Regions from separate parts of the Shewanella sp. SG44-2 genome, predicted to be linked through region 2. Evidence: predicted binding sites of a transcription regulator. Region 2 holds the regulator's gene; each other region holds the start of a gene.
What was found. The regulator FliA, encoded in region 2, starts transcription of late flagellar genes. The targets are predictions, from matches to a motif close to CTAAAGNTNNNNNNNNNNNNGCCGATA.

Region 1 (3,186 bases), on a different contig from region 2:
AGTAGTAAAAATCCCATTATTGCTCCTTAATTGAGAATAACGATATCTCATTTTGTTTCACGGAACTTATTGTTTTACGGAACTTAAAAATTATGATTTCGATTTAGGGTTACAGTAATCCGATTAAGGTGAGATCAGAGTTTGTAGGGCAAGGGGAAAAAATGCAACCGGTTATCATCATATCAACATGTTAATTCAAAGATAAACGATTTTAACCTTACCGTGTAGTCAGTTTTGAAGTAAGAACACCTAGCTCCTGTAACATCGGCTAGTAAGTGCTAATTGCTCCAGCTCAATCTCTGAACGCTTAATTTAGTTCGATTGGTATTGCATCATCTTCAGCAAATAGAGCATCAGCTTTAGTTCGTCACTACAATGTCAAATAATTGGGATATACGCCCCAACCGAATACCAAAATAATCAGAAAAATTGTTGCGTATAGAACATAAAACAAAAAATTATTTTATGAGGAACCTTACACTGTTATTACTCTGCTACTGAGTATAGTTCAGACTTCAAAAAGGGTTAAAACGTGATGTTTTTATGCACCAGAACATTCATTCTTTCGAGGTGATTATTGAATATATGTTTGTTGGCGATGGTCCTTTTTGATCCAGATCTGCTTATTACTCACATTTATTAGCTGGTCGTTGAGAGTTATTTTTTGAATCTTATATTATACTTTAAAAATCATTAAGTTATCACTTGCACTTTTTTAGGTTTACATGCGTTTTTCTGCGATCTTAATTTGATAAAATTCTAGATATCTTACGTTGCGTGCTCAATTGTTCTAAAAAGTGCATATCTTCTAACGGGGTATGTTGTTGGTAGGCATTAATCGCTTTATTTTTAGTTAGGTAGTCGCAGTTACTTAATACTTCAACCATAGAATCTGATTGAGAACCTCTAATCACTAATGCTTCGGGCGTTAATGCTTGTTGAAGTTGAAACTGACGTGCACCTTGTTGCTGAAATATCATCGCGTTATCGATAGTGTCTGGGTGAACAGAAATATCATCGACTAATAATTGAGGTTGAGGTACAGAAAATCGTTGTCGCAGTTTTTGTGTGCTCTCTACATCATTATCTAATTGAAATTGAGCCATATCGCGAGCATCAATTGACAGCATAGCCAACAGCAAACCAAATTCACCGCGACGATTGTTTTCAATCGCAACGTTTAATCGGCTCCCTATTTGTAACTCATTGACTAATGTTGACTCAATTTGCATATAAAAACATCACCACTACTGCTCGATGCTATTTTATCGACCAAACAGTCATAAACTTTAGTAAAATATTCAATTATGTACTTTACATATAAAAGGTTTCTGACTACTATGGCGACCGCAATTGAGGAGGGGTTCCCGAGTGGCCAAAGGGATCAGACTGTAAATCTGACGGCTCAGCCTTCGAAGGTTCGAATCCTTCTCCCTCCACCATTTGCGTTGCTACAAAGTGTAAATTTAAAAGTGTTAAAGATGTAAATAGTTAGAATGTAAAAAGATAGTAAGAAAAAAGAAAATATGTGGAGGGGTTCCCGAGTGGCCAAAGGGATCAGACTGTAAATCTGACGGCTCAGCCTTCGAAGGTTCGAATCCTTCTCCCTCCACCATCTTTCTTTTAATCTTATTTATCTTGCTGTGGAGGGGTTCCCGAGTGGCCAAAGGGATCAGACTGTAAATCTGACGGCTCAGCCTTCGAAGGTTCGAATCCTTCTCCCTCCACCATTTTACATCTCGAGCTTAGTTTATTACTGCTTAGTTTAATTACCGAATGTTATTCTTATTGATTCATCTGACCCAAAATCCTCGTTTATATTCTACAAACAACCTTTTCTTTGTTACAAAAAACAAACCCACTAATACAACCTGTAAACCTTATGTTATCCTTTTAATTCATTGGTATTTCTCACAAAATCATTTTCCATACTACCTCGTTCTTCCACCTATTTTTATCAATGCAACTCAACATCAGCATTTTTTAAAATATATGTTAGCTGATAGCGATAAACACTACTCTTAACTTTACATTTTAGTTATTATTTATTCCTTTTTGGAATAACGAGTATTATTGCATGTCATCTACTTGGGTCAATCAGGCCATCGCAAAAATAGAAGCCGATTATCAACGTTCCGCAGATACACATCTTATAAAATTAGATCTTCCGCAACTTGATGGTATAGACATTTATTTAAAAGACGAAAGTACTCATCCAACAGGTAGCTTAAAACATCGTTTAGCTCGATCACTATTTCTGTATGCGCTATGTAATGGCTGGATAAAAAAAGACACTCCCATTATTGAGTCTTCATCTGGGAGCACCGCTGTATCTGAAGCCTATTTTGCGCGATTACTTGGATTGCCCTTTATCGCTGTAATGCCAAAAACGACTGCTAAAAAGAAGATTCAACAAATTGAATTTTATGGTGCGCGATGTCATTTTGTCGATAATGGTAGTCAAATGTATGCTGAATCAGAAAAATTAGCCGCTGAGTTGCAAGGCCATTATATGGACCAATTTACGTATGCTGAGCGAGCCACCGATTGGCGAGGTAATAACAATATTGCTGATTCTATATTTATCCAAATGGAAAAAGAGCCCCATCCTATTCCAAGCTGGATTGTAATGAGTCCTGGTACTGGTGGCACCAGCGCTACCATTGGCCGCTATATTCGTTATCAGCAGCAACAAACGCAGTTGTGCGTCGTCGACCCCGAAAATTCTGTATTCTACGATTACTTTCACAATGGTGACGCGAGCATTATTAGCGAAAAGAGCAGTAAAATAGAGGGAATTGGTCGGCCACGTGTTGAACCGTCATTTATTGCTGGTGTAGTTGACTGCATGATTAAGATCCCTGATGCCGCCTCAATCGCAACGATTCAGTGGTTAGAGCAACTCATAGGGCGTAAAACAGGCGCATCTACTGGTACTAACTTATATGGGGCGTTGCTGTTAGCAACACAAATGCGTAACGAAGGTCGAACAGGTTCTATTGTGACCTTAATTTGTGATGCGGGTGAGCGCTATCTTGATACCTATTACAACCCACAATGGATAGAAGACAATATTGGCTGTTTTGAACACTACCGAGAAAAACTCGCCACGTTTAATCAATCAGGTTTACTTCGTTAACCTGTTAAAATTAAAAAGCCGTTGAATATTGATTCAACGGCTTTTTT
Region 2 (3,186 bases):
GTATTAATTGATACGGCAGGTATGGGGCAGCGTGATATGCGCTTATATCAGCAATTGGATAATTTAACAGCAAATAGTAGGATCCCAATACGGAGCTATTTAGTCTTATCAGCGACTGGCCAACGTCGTGTGTTACAAGATGCTGTAGAACATTTTAAACGAATTCCATTAGCCGGTGCGATTTTAACAAAGTTAGATGAATCGGTATCAATTGCAGGTGCATTGAGCGTATTGATTCAAAATGAGTTACCATTGAGCTATGTTACTGACGGTCAACGTGTTCCTGAGGACATGAAAGTGGCAGATACGTTAGAGTTGGCTAAGAAAGCTCTCGCGGCGTTAAATGAAACAGAACAACAATCGTCACAAGACACAGTGTGGTCTAATGACACAGCCTATGCATTTGAGTAAAGATATGACTCGGGATCAAGCAAGTGGTTTACGTATGATGAATCAACCAAATAACGATAAAGTTAAAGTAATTGCCGTATCCGGTGGTAAAGGCGGAGTGGGCAAAACCAGTGTGTCAATTAATACTGCGGTAGCACTAGCTGAAAAAGGCAAACGCGTATTAGTGCTTGATGCCGATTTAGGTTTAGCCAACGTCGATGTCATGCTCGGGATACGTGCTGAGAAAAATTTATCTCATGTTTTGTCTGGAGATGCCGAATTAGATGACATCATTGTACGCGGACCTAAAGGTATTGGTATTGTTCCTGCCACATCTGGTTCTCAAGCGATGGTTGAGTTATCGCCAGCACAACACGCTGGACTTATCCGTGCATTTAGTGAAATGCGCACTCAGTTCGACATTTTAATTGTAGACACTGCCGCGGGTATTTCGGACATGGTGCTGAGTTTTTCTCGTGCATCACAGGATGTATTGATAGTCGTTTGCGACGAACCAACATCAATTACTGATGCTTATGCGCTAATTAAAATATTAAGTCGTGAACATGGTGTGTTCCACTTCAAAATTGTGGCAAATATGGTTCGTAGTCTTCGAGAAGGTATGGAATTATTTGCTAAACTCAGTAAAGTGACTGATAGATTTTTAGATGTTGCTTTAGAATTAGTGGCAACAATACCATTTGATGAAAATTTACGTAAAGCTGTTCGTAAGCAAAAGTTAGTTGTAGAAGCGTATCCTAAGTCTCCTTCAGCTATTGCTTATCATGGATTAGCCAATAAAATTATGACTTGGCCAGTTCCACAACAGCCAGGTGGTCATTTAGAATTTTTTGTTGAACGTCTTGTACAACGTAAACCGATACAAGAAGGAAGAACGAGTGAATAAAGCCGCAGCGTATACTCAGTTCGATAACAAAACGTCTATTGTTGAACAGTATGCACCGTTGGTAAAAAGAATTGCTCATCATATGCTGGCAAGATTACCAGCATCGGTGCAACTTGATGATTTATTACAAGCAGGGATGATGGGGTTACTTGAGGCCTCTTCTAAATTTGATAATAGTAAAGGGGCTAAGTTTGAAACCTTTGCTGGCATCAGAATTCGTGGTGCAATGATTGATGAAATTCGCCGTGGTGACTGGGTTCCGCGCTCAGTTCATCGTAATAATCGTCTAGTAGCGCATGCAATTGATGAATTGGGGCAGCTGCTTGGAAGAGATGCCAACGATACAGAAATTGCTGAAAAACTTGATATGTCGCTCGATGAGTACCATCATATCTTAAATGATGTTTCTGTTGGTAAAATCATAGGCATAGAAGATCTTGGTGTTTCGCAAGATGTGTTAATCACAGATAACGAATCACCAGATGAAACCTTTGACTCGCTTGCTGAAATTCAATTCCAATCTGCATTGGTTGAAGCAATTAAGACATTGCCAGAAAGAGATGCATTAGTGTTGTCGTTATATTACGACGAAGCATTAAATTTAAAAGAAATCGGTGCCATCCTTGAGGTTAGCGAATCGCGAGTAAGCCAGATATTAAGTCAGGCAATGCTCAGATTAAAAGCGAAGCTCAAGCATTGGACACAAGAATAATAACTTATCTAGAGCAAACGAGTGTCAGCTCACCGGAGGAAACCTTGGACAAGAATATGAAGATTCTTATTGTTGACGATTTTTCAACAATGAGGCGTATCATTAAGAACTTGTTGCGAGATTTGGGATTTAATAATACCCAAGAAGCAGATGATGGCTCAACAGCCCTACCTATGTTACAAAAAGGCGATTTTGATTTTGTGGTAACAGACTGGAATATGCCTGGAATGCAAGGCATTGACTTACTTAGAGCAATCCGTGCAGATGATTCGTTAAAGCATTTACCTGTGCTAATGGTAACTGCAGAAGCTAAGCGTGAACAGATTATTGCTGCCGCGCAAGCTGGTGTAAATGGTTATGTAGTAAAACCTTTTACCGCAGCTACGTTAAAAGAAAAGTTAGATAAAATCTTTGAACGACTCGCATAAGCAAGGATAAGTCATGCAGGCATCAATATCGGGGTTAATCACCCTCGAACAGGCCCAAGAACTTGTTGAATTGCTTACCTTGGGTCAACAAGATAAAGCCGATGAAATGATCAGAGAGCTTGCTATGCCATTGCAGCGTGAGCTTTTTGAAGAAGTCGGTAAGCTAACTCGACAACTCCATAGCGCACTAAAAGATTTTCAAGTTGATAACCGTTTATCTGAATTAGCTAACACTGAAATACCAGATGCTAAAGAAAGATTGAATTATGTTATCGACATGACAGAACAAGCTGCAAATAAAACTATGGATGCAGTTGAAGAATGTCTGCCTTTGGCCGATACCATCATTAGCAATATACAATCAGTGACGCCAATGTGGGATAAATTGATGCGTCGTGACATTGAAATGGGTGAGTTTAAGTCGCTTTGTCATGATGTTCAGCAGTTTATGTTACATAGTGAAAATGATTCTAATCGTCTTCGCGAGTTATTAAATGAAATTTTGATGGCGCAAGACTTCCAAGATTTGACGGGGCAGATGATCCGTCGAGTGATTGATTTGGTTCGTGAAGTAGAAAGTAATTTGGTCTCAATGCTAACGGTATTCGGTGATCATACTACCGAATCATCGCCAACTATAAACGAAAATAAAATAGAAGCAGAAGGTCCCATCATGCATGCTGAACTGCGTGAAGATGTGGTGACAGGTCAAGATGAAGTAGACGATCTGCTATCAAGTCTGGGTTTCT
Region 3 (3,186 bases), on a different contig from region 2:
GATCATGGTTAAATCGTAATGTAAGAAATGATTGTAGTTTGCGACTCGTGCAGATTTATCTTTTGGATCTAAGCCTTTTTGCAATCGTATATTATGAGTGGTTATACCGGTTGGGCAGGTGTCTCGGTTGCACTGTAGCGATTGAATACAACCTAAGGCAAACATGTTTCCGCGAGCTGAGGCGATAAAGTCGGCGCCAGTGGCTAATGCCCATGCCACGTATGACGGCATGATCATTTTACCGGTCGCAATAACCTTAATGCGTTGTTTAAAGCCGCGTTCATTCAGTAAATCAACCAGTAACGGTAAACTTTGGCGCAGTGGTAAGCCGACATTATCCATTAAAGCTTGGGGGGCTGCGCCCGTACCACCATCGGAACTGTCTAAGGTAAAAAAGTCTGGCGCATATTCAATACCACGACGTTCAATTTCATCGAGGAATTCAGTAACCCAAGACATATCACCTAATACCGCTTTAATACCGGTTGGTTTTCCGGTGATATCTCTTACTTGATTGATCATATCGATAATGTCAGCAACATTATGTAATTCAATATGGCCATTGGGGCTTATGGAGTCTTGCCCTGCTGGAATACCGCGAATGGTTGCTATTTCTTCGGTGACTTTTATCGCCGGTAAAATGCCTCCTTTTCCAGGCTTCGCACCTTGGCTTAATTTAATTTCAAACATTTTTACTTCAGAATGAGCGGCAATATCGGTCAGTTTTTGTGGATCTAAATGACCATGCTCGTTACGCACTCCGTATTTAGCGGTACCTATCTGAAAAACTAAATCACAATGTCCTTTGAGATGATAAGGGCTTAACCCTCCCTCACCAGTATTGAGCCAACAACCTGCTTTTGCTGCGCCATGGGATAGTGCTGTAACGGCTGGACGAGACAAGGCTCCAAAGCTCATTGCCGAGATATGGCAAATTTTATCAGTTGTGTAAGGGTGTTTACATTCAGGACCAATGGTTACTGCGATGGTTTGGTGAGTGTCATGATCACTGACGGGGAATGCTGAGTTCATGAACATTACCGCACCCGGTTTATCCAGAACTTGTGTCGACCCAAACGCAATTGTTCGGTCAACATTTTTAGCTGCACGATATACCCAACTGCGTTCGGCTCGATTAAACGGCAGTTCTTCGCGATCTTGAGAAAAAAAGTATTGTCTAAAAAACTCACCTTGTTTTTCAAATATATATCGAAAACGACCGATAACAGGATAGTTGTGTCGTATGGCTTGTTTTGTTTGCAGTTTGTCAGCGATAAACATGTAAATTACAGCGATCAATAATAACCAAAATAACACTAAGAAAAGACCGGAAAAAATATCTATTCCCCACATAAACCAATGTTGTTGCGGCATGTTGTTATTCCTATCTGGCTATCAATCTGATTACCATATTAGCAGATGTTCATTTGGGCAAGTTAAATTGGTGATGTTAATCAACAAGCTATTTTTTAGTAAACGTAATATAAATAAATTTTTCTTAATTGTTTTAATGTATGGCTTTAGAAATGTGTATTTTGGTCGATAATTAAGCTATCGGTCATTGTATGTGAGCTAATATCATGGAAATTAAACAATCAAATAGCAGTAATGCGAGTCCACTGCGTGACAATAAAATAGTCAATACACCGCAAACTTCATCAACCCACCAAGCTGAAAAAAATACGCCGGTTGAGCCTAAGTTAACCAGCAATCAGCTAAGTCGACAAATGATGAATAATTCGATTTTAGCGGCGCAAGAAGAGGTCAGTATTGCTGCGGGTGATAAGTCTATGGCATTACTTTATCGTGCCGCGATTGAAGCCATTAATGAAGAGCTTGCGCCAACGCTAGGGGAGAACTCAGTCCAAAAGAGTATTGAAAGTGGAGTGGATTACTCTCCTGAAGCGACTGCCGATCGTATTGTCAGCTTTGCCACAAATTTTTTCTCGACACATCAGCAACAAAATAAATCCATGGGATTTGATGAGCAAGTTAGCAGTTTTATGGTGAAAATTGGCGATGCTATTGATCAAGGTTTTAAAGAGGCTAGCGATATCTTATCTGGGCTAAAAGTCTTAGACGGTGATATTGCTGCTGGTGTTGATCAAACCTATGAACTCATACAACAAAAACTTGCTCAGTTTCAGCAAGACCGCTTAGATGCTAATTCAGCAAAGCAAGATTCATCAACTACGTAAACTTAGCTCTGTTCTTTTTAAGCGAATTAATAGCGTTAGATTATTCGCTATAGATATAAATCTGGAAGGCTTTTAATTAAGCAAATATCTGTATAGATTGGTATTATAGTAGATACATAGGCCAGTCTAAAAGGAACAAAGTCATGTGGATTACCGGTACCGTGCTAAAACGCATTGATTGGAATGATAAATTATTCTCGTTGCGTATCAAAGCCGATGTCGAACCTTTTATCGCAGGTCAGTTTATTAAGCTCAGCCAAATGCGTGATGATAAACGTGTCGCGCGGGCGTATTCGCTTGTCAATCCACCAGGGACTGATTATGTCGAAGTGCTGGCTGTTGCGGTAGAGGATGGTCAGTTATCTCCAGATCTAAAAGCATTAAGCCCTGGTGATACCATTCAAGTCACGCCTAAAGCGACCGGTTTTATGACTTTAGATGAAGTGCCTAAAGGGGCATTGCAAGGCAAGCACTTATGGCTGTTAGCGACAGGCACTGCAGTGGGTCCATTTATCTCTATGCTTGCAACCGATGAGCCATGGCAACGCTTTGAAAAAGTCGTGTTAGTTTATGGTGTAAGGCTTGGTGAAGATTTAGCTTATTTAGAAACGATTAAACAGTTTATTAGCCAACATCCTCTTCAGTTTGTGTTTATTCCAATTGTGACCCGTGAAGATTATCCCGAAGGCTTATCATGTCGCATTCCTGATGGTATTAGCAGCGGATTAATTGAACAGAAAGCAGGCTTAGGGATTAATGCAGAACATTCTCAAGTGATGATTTGTGGTAACCCTGGAATGATAAGTGATGCGCAAACCGCTTTGGTTGAAAAAGGCTTAGCAAAAAATCTTCGACGAGCGCCAGGGCAAATTACGGTCGAAAAATACTGGTAACACTTTGGTCAATCATAGTTCCATGATAGTGGCTTAAGCTTGCCATATTGCCATACAGCATGACGATTTGATGTTTTAGCTTTGGCAACTTAACT
Region 4 (3,186 bases), on a different contig from region 2:
GTAAAGAGATAGTAATACATTGATAATAAATAAAAAAACAGCAAAGCTCTGTCTACTCGGTTAGCTTAAGCCATCAAGCGCAGAGTAAAGCGTATGCAATAATTTGCGGATTATACCAAAGGATGCCTATTAACCAAACATATTCACTTTGTTTATCTGTGATTCGTCATAGGTCGAGACATAGTTGATAGTGTTCGGCTTGTGAATATCGATAGCTAAAAGCCATTTTATGACTAAAAACCATATTGCTAGAACAAAAAAAACGCAACCTCGTTAATCTACAGAGATTGCGCTTAACATTTGATGGCAAACTATTTAGTCACTATTATTTCATTCGACTCTTTAGCTTTACCTTGCTCGATGGAGATTTCAACACGACGGTTTCGAGCTTGATTTTCATTGGAATCATTGGCGACTAATGGTCGGTTAGATGCCTCTCCAACTACTTTCATCCTGGATTCATCAAAACCAGAGACTCTTCTTAACTCATGAGCCACAGCAACAGCTCGTTGAGTTGATAATTCCCAGTTTGAACTGTAAAGCTCATTATTGATATCTGCACCATCAGTGTGACCTGACACAGTAATAATGCCGGGGACATCTTTTAATAACTCACCAATAGAGCGCACAATCGGTTTGAACTTAGGTTGTAAAAAACCTGATCCAGAAGCAAACGAGCCTTTCTCACGAATACGAATAATAATTTGTTGGCCTAAAGATTCAATTTCAATGGCACCATCAACAATTTCTTCATTGAGTTTTTCAGCCATTTTTTTAACTTGATCATTAATGTTTTCTTGCGAAGAGGCTGCGTCTTTTTTAACAGCTTCAGCTTCTTGTTGCGCTGTTGCGGCTGCATTGCCACCACGTTGCTCACCGCTTTGCTTTTGAGTACCACCAGCACTGTCTTCTTCACCCGCCTGATATTCTATCGTCGGCTGAGTCATTTCATTGGTTTGTTGATTAATGATCTCAATGGGCGTGGGATCGGGGCGACCAGGGCGGAATTCAAGCGCAATAACAGACGTCCCCTTAGGAATGTCTTTCACTTCAACTTTATTTTGCACCCCGAATGCATACTTCATAGAGCCAGCAATTTGTTTAAACTTCATCACGTCCATTTCAGAGAACGCTAGCAACAACACGAAGAAACACATCAGCAACGACATTAAGTCTGCAAATGTGGCCAGCCACATAGGGGCGCCAGCGGGTGGACAATCACACTTGGCCTTAGCCATGAGTTACTCTCCGTCCGTTGTATCAATTTTTCGCAGACTTTCAGCCAAATAATTCTTCAAAAATCCTTCAATAACTCGTGGGTTCTGCCCATCTTGAATCGCTAAAACCGCATCCATAATTAAATTACGATTAAGCAATTCTTCGTTCATTCGTAATGATAATTTATCCGCCATCGGGATGGCGATCATGTTGGCAATCACCGCACCATAGAGAGTTGTTAACAATGCAACTGCCATTGAAGGGCCAATGGATTTGGGGTCGTCCATGTTAGATAGCATCGCCACTAAACCAACCAAAGTACCAATCATGCCCATTGCAGGTGCCACATCGCCCATGGCTTTAAAAATACCCACCCCGGTTTTGTGACGTTCTTCAGTTAATGCAATGTCTTTTTCTAATGCGTTGCGCACCACATCACCGTCATGGCCATCAACTAACATATCAACGGCTTTTTGCATAAAGGTGTTGGTAATAACCGCTTCTTCTAATGCTAAAAAACCGCCCTTACGGGCAGCATCAGCCATGGTGACAGCTTGTTCTATCAAGTCTTCAGGCTTATCTAATTTAAACATGAAGGCTTTCATACCAATCTTTATTGAACCTAAAAATTGCTTTAGGTTAAATTTCATCATCACCACAAATAAAGAGCCTGCCACAACAATCAAAATTGACGGTACATCGATAAATAATCCGATACCACCACTGGTGATCATTGCACCAATAATAAATGCAAAAGCACCGATAATACCTATTAGGGTAGCTAAATCCACAACCTCTCCTCAATCGCAGTCATTACGCTGCGTATTTGTGCTACTTCCACCGTGCTGTTAGCGCACGTTATACGACCCGAATAATCCGTCAGCATTTTGTGTTGATAACAATGCCCATCGTTATGTATTACAGCAAAAGTTTCAATACTATTTTTCGCTAGTAATGTTAAATCATGACTTGTTATCGGACAAACTTGGCTCAAGTTTAGCTTGTTTTTGTACATTCTAAACAAAATTCAATAACAAAGCGTGCTGTTGAGCAAATAACCAGCGACTGTATTTGACCGATACGCTGGGCTGATATACCTTGTCACACGCTGAATGAAAGGAATATAACTCGTGGCTAAAAAACCTGAAAATCTCAGTTTTGAACAATCATTAACTGAACTTGAAACCATTGTTGCTCATTTGGAGCAAGGTGAAGTGTCGCTGGATGATGCACTTAAACAGTTTGAGCGCGGCATTAAGTTAGTTCGTCAAAGCCAAGCCAAACTTGAGCAAGCACAGCAAAAAGTCTCTATCTTATTAAATGAAGATGATGCCGAATTAGCGTCGTTCACTGTAGAAAGTGAATAATCGTCAACATAGTGTGTATTGAATAATAGGTATTGATACGTGTTAGCTGAAGCAATAACAACATACCAAAATCGCGTTAATGGAATTCTTAACCAACATTTAACGCTGCTTGATGACGCTGCACCAGATTTAAAAGCAGCGATGCTGCATGGCGCGCTATTGGGCGGGAAACGCATAAGACCATTTTTGGTCTACAGTGTAGGTGACATGTTAGGTGTTAACATCAATGCACTTGATAAAGCCGCTGCTGCCATTGAGTGTATTCATGCCTATTCGTTAATACACGATGACTTACCGGCAATGGATAACGATGCTCTTCGTCGTGGCCAACCTACTGTGCATATTGCATTTGACGAAGCCACCGCTATTTTAGCCGGTGATGCATTGCAAACATTGGCTTTTGAAATTATCACAGCCCCTTGTAATGACTTACATCCGAAGCAACAACTGGCGATGGTCAGAGTACTCGCGAAAGCATCAGGCTATCAAGGTATGTGTGGTGGGCAAGCGATTGATTTGAGTGCAACAGATCACAGTATAAATTTAGACCGATTAACCGAATTACATAATAAAAAAACCGGAGCGTTAATCAGTTGTGCGG

Region 1: a site for FliA is predicted at 1,267-1,293, ahead of H5181_RS18440 (VC2046/SO_2500 family protein). Genes of this name have one in related genera too.
Region 3: a site for FliA is predicted at 1,519-1,545, ahead of H5181_RS05110 (DUF5610 domain-containing protein). Genes of this name have one in related genera too.
Region 4: a site for FliA is predicted at 2,192-2,218, ahead of pomA (flagellar motor protein PomA). Genes of this name have one in related genera too.

Annotation. Positions count from the first base shown of each region.
Region 1 covers NZ_JACJEU010000035.1:28,626-31,811, reverse strand. The annotation lists gene H5181_RS18445 (hypothetical protein) at 1-17, opposite strand, end outside; gene H5181_RS18440 (VC2046/SO_2500 family protein) at 744-1,232, opposite strand; tRNA gene H5181_RS18435 (tRNA-Tyr) at 1,358-1,442, shown strand; tRNA gene H5181_RS18430 (tRNA-Tyr) at 1,531-1,615, shown strand; tRNA gene H5181_RS18425 (tRNA-Tyr) at 1,646-1,730, shown strand; gene H5181_RS18420 (PLP-dependent cysteine synthase family protein) at 2,078-3,139, shown strand.
Region 2 covers NZ_JACJEU010000021.1:50,576-53,761, reverse strand. The annotation lists gene flhF (flagellar biosynthesis protein FlhF) at 1-411, shown strand, start outside; gene H5181_RS14800 (MinD/ParA family protein) at 416-1,297, shown strand; gene H5181_RS14795 (RNA polymerase sigma factor FliA) at 1,290-2,009, shown strand; gene cheY (chemotaxis response regulator CheY) at 2,054-2,437, shown strand; gene H5181_RS14785 (protein phosphatase CheZ) at 2,451-3,186, shown strand, end outside.
Region 3 covers NZ_JACJEU010000005.1:1,212-4,397, reverse strand. The annotation lists gene H5181_RS05115 (FMN-binding glutamate synthase family protein) at 1-1,374, opposite strand, end outside; gene H5181_RS05110 (DUF5610 domain-containing protein) at 1,581-2,198, shown strand; gene H5181_RS05105 (ferredoxin--NADP reductase) at 2,342-3,091, shown strand.
Region 4 covers NZ_JACJEU010000016.1:50,906-54,091, reverse strand. The annotation lists gene H5181_RS13040 (flagellar motor protein MotB) at 312-1,238, opposite strand; gene pomA (flagellar motor protein PomA) at 1,242-2,009, opposite strand; gene xseB (exodeoxyribonuclease VII small subunit) at 2,349-2,585, shown strand; gene ispA ((2E,6E)-farnesyl diphosphate synthase) at 2,625-3,186, shown strand, end outside.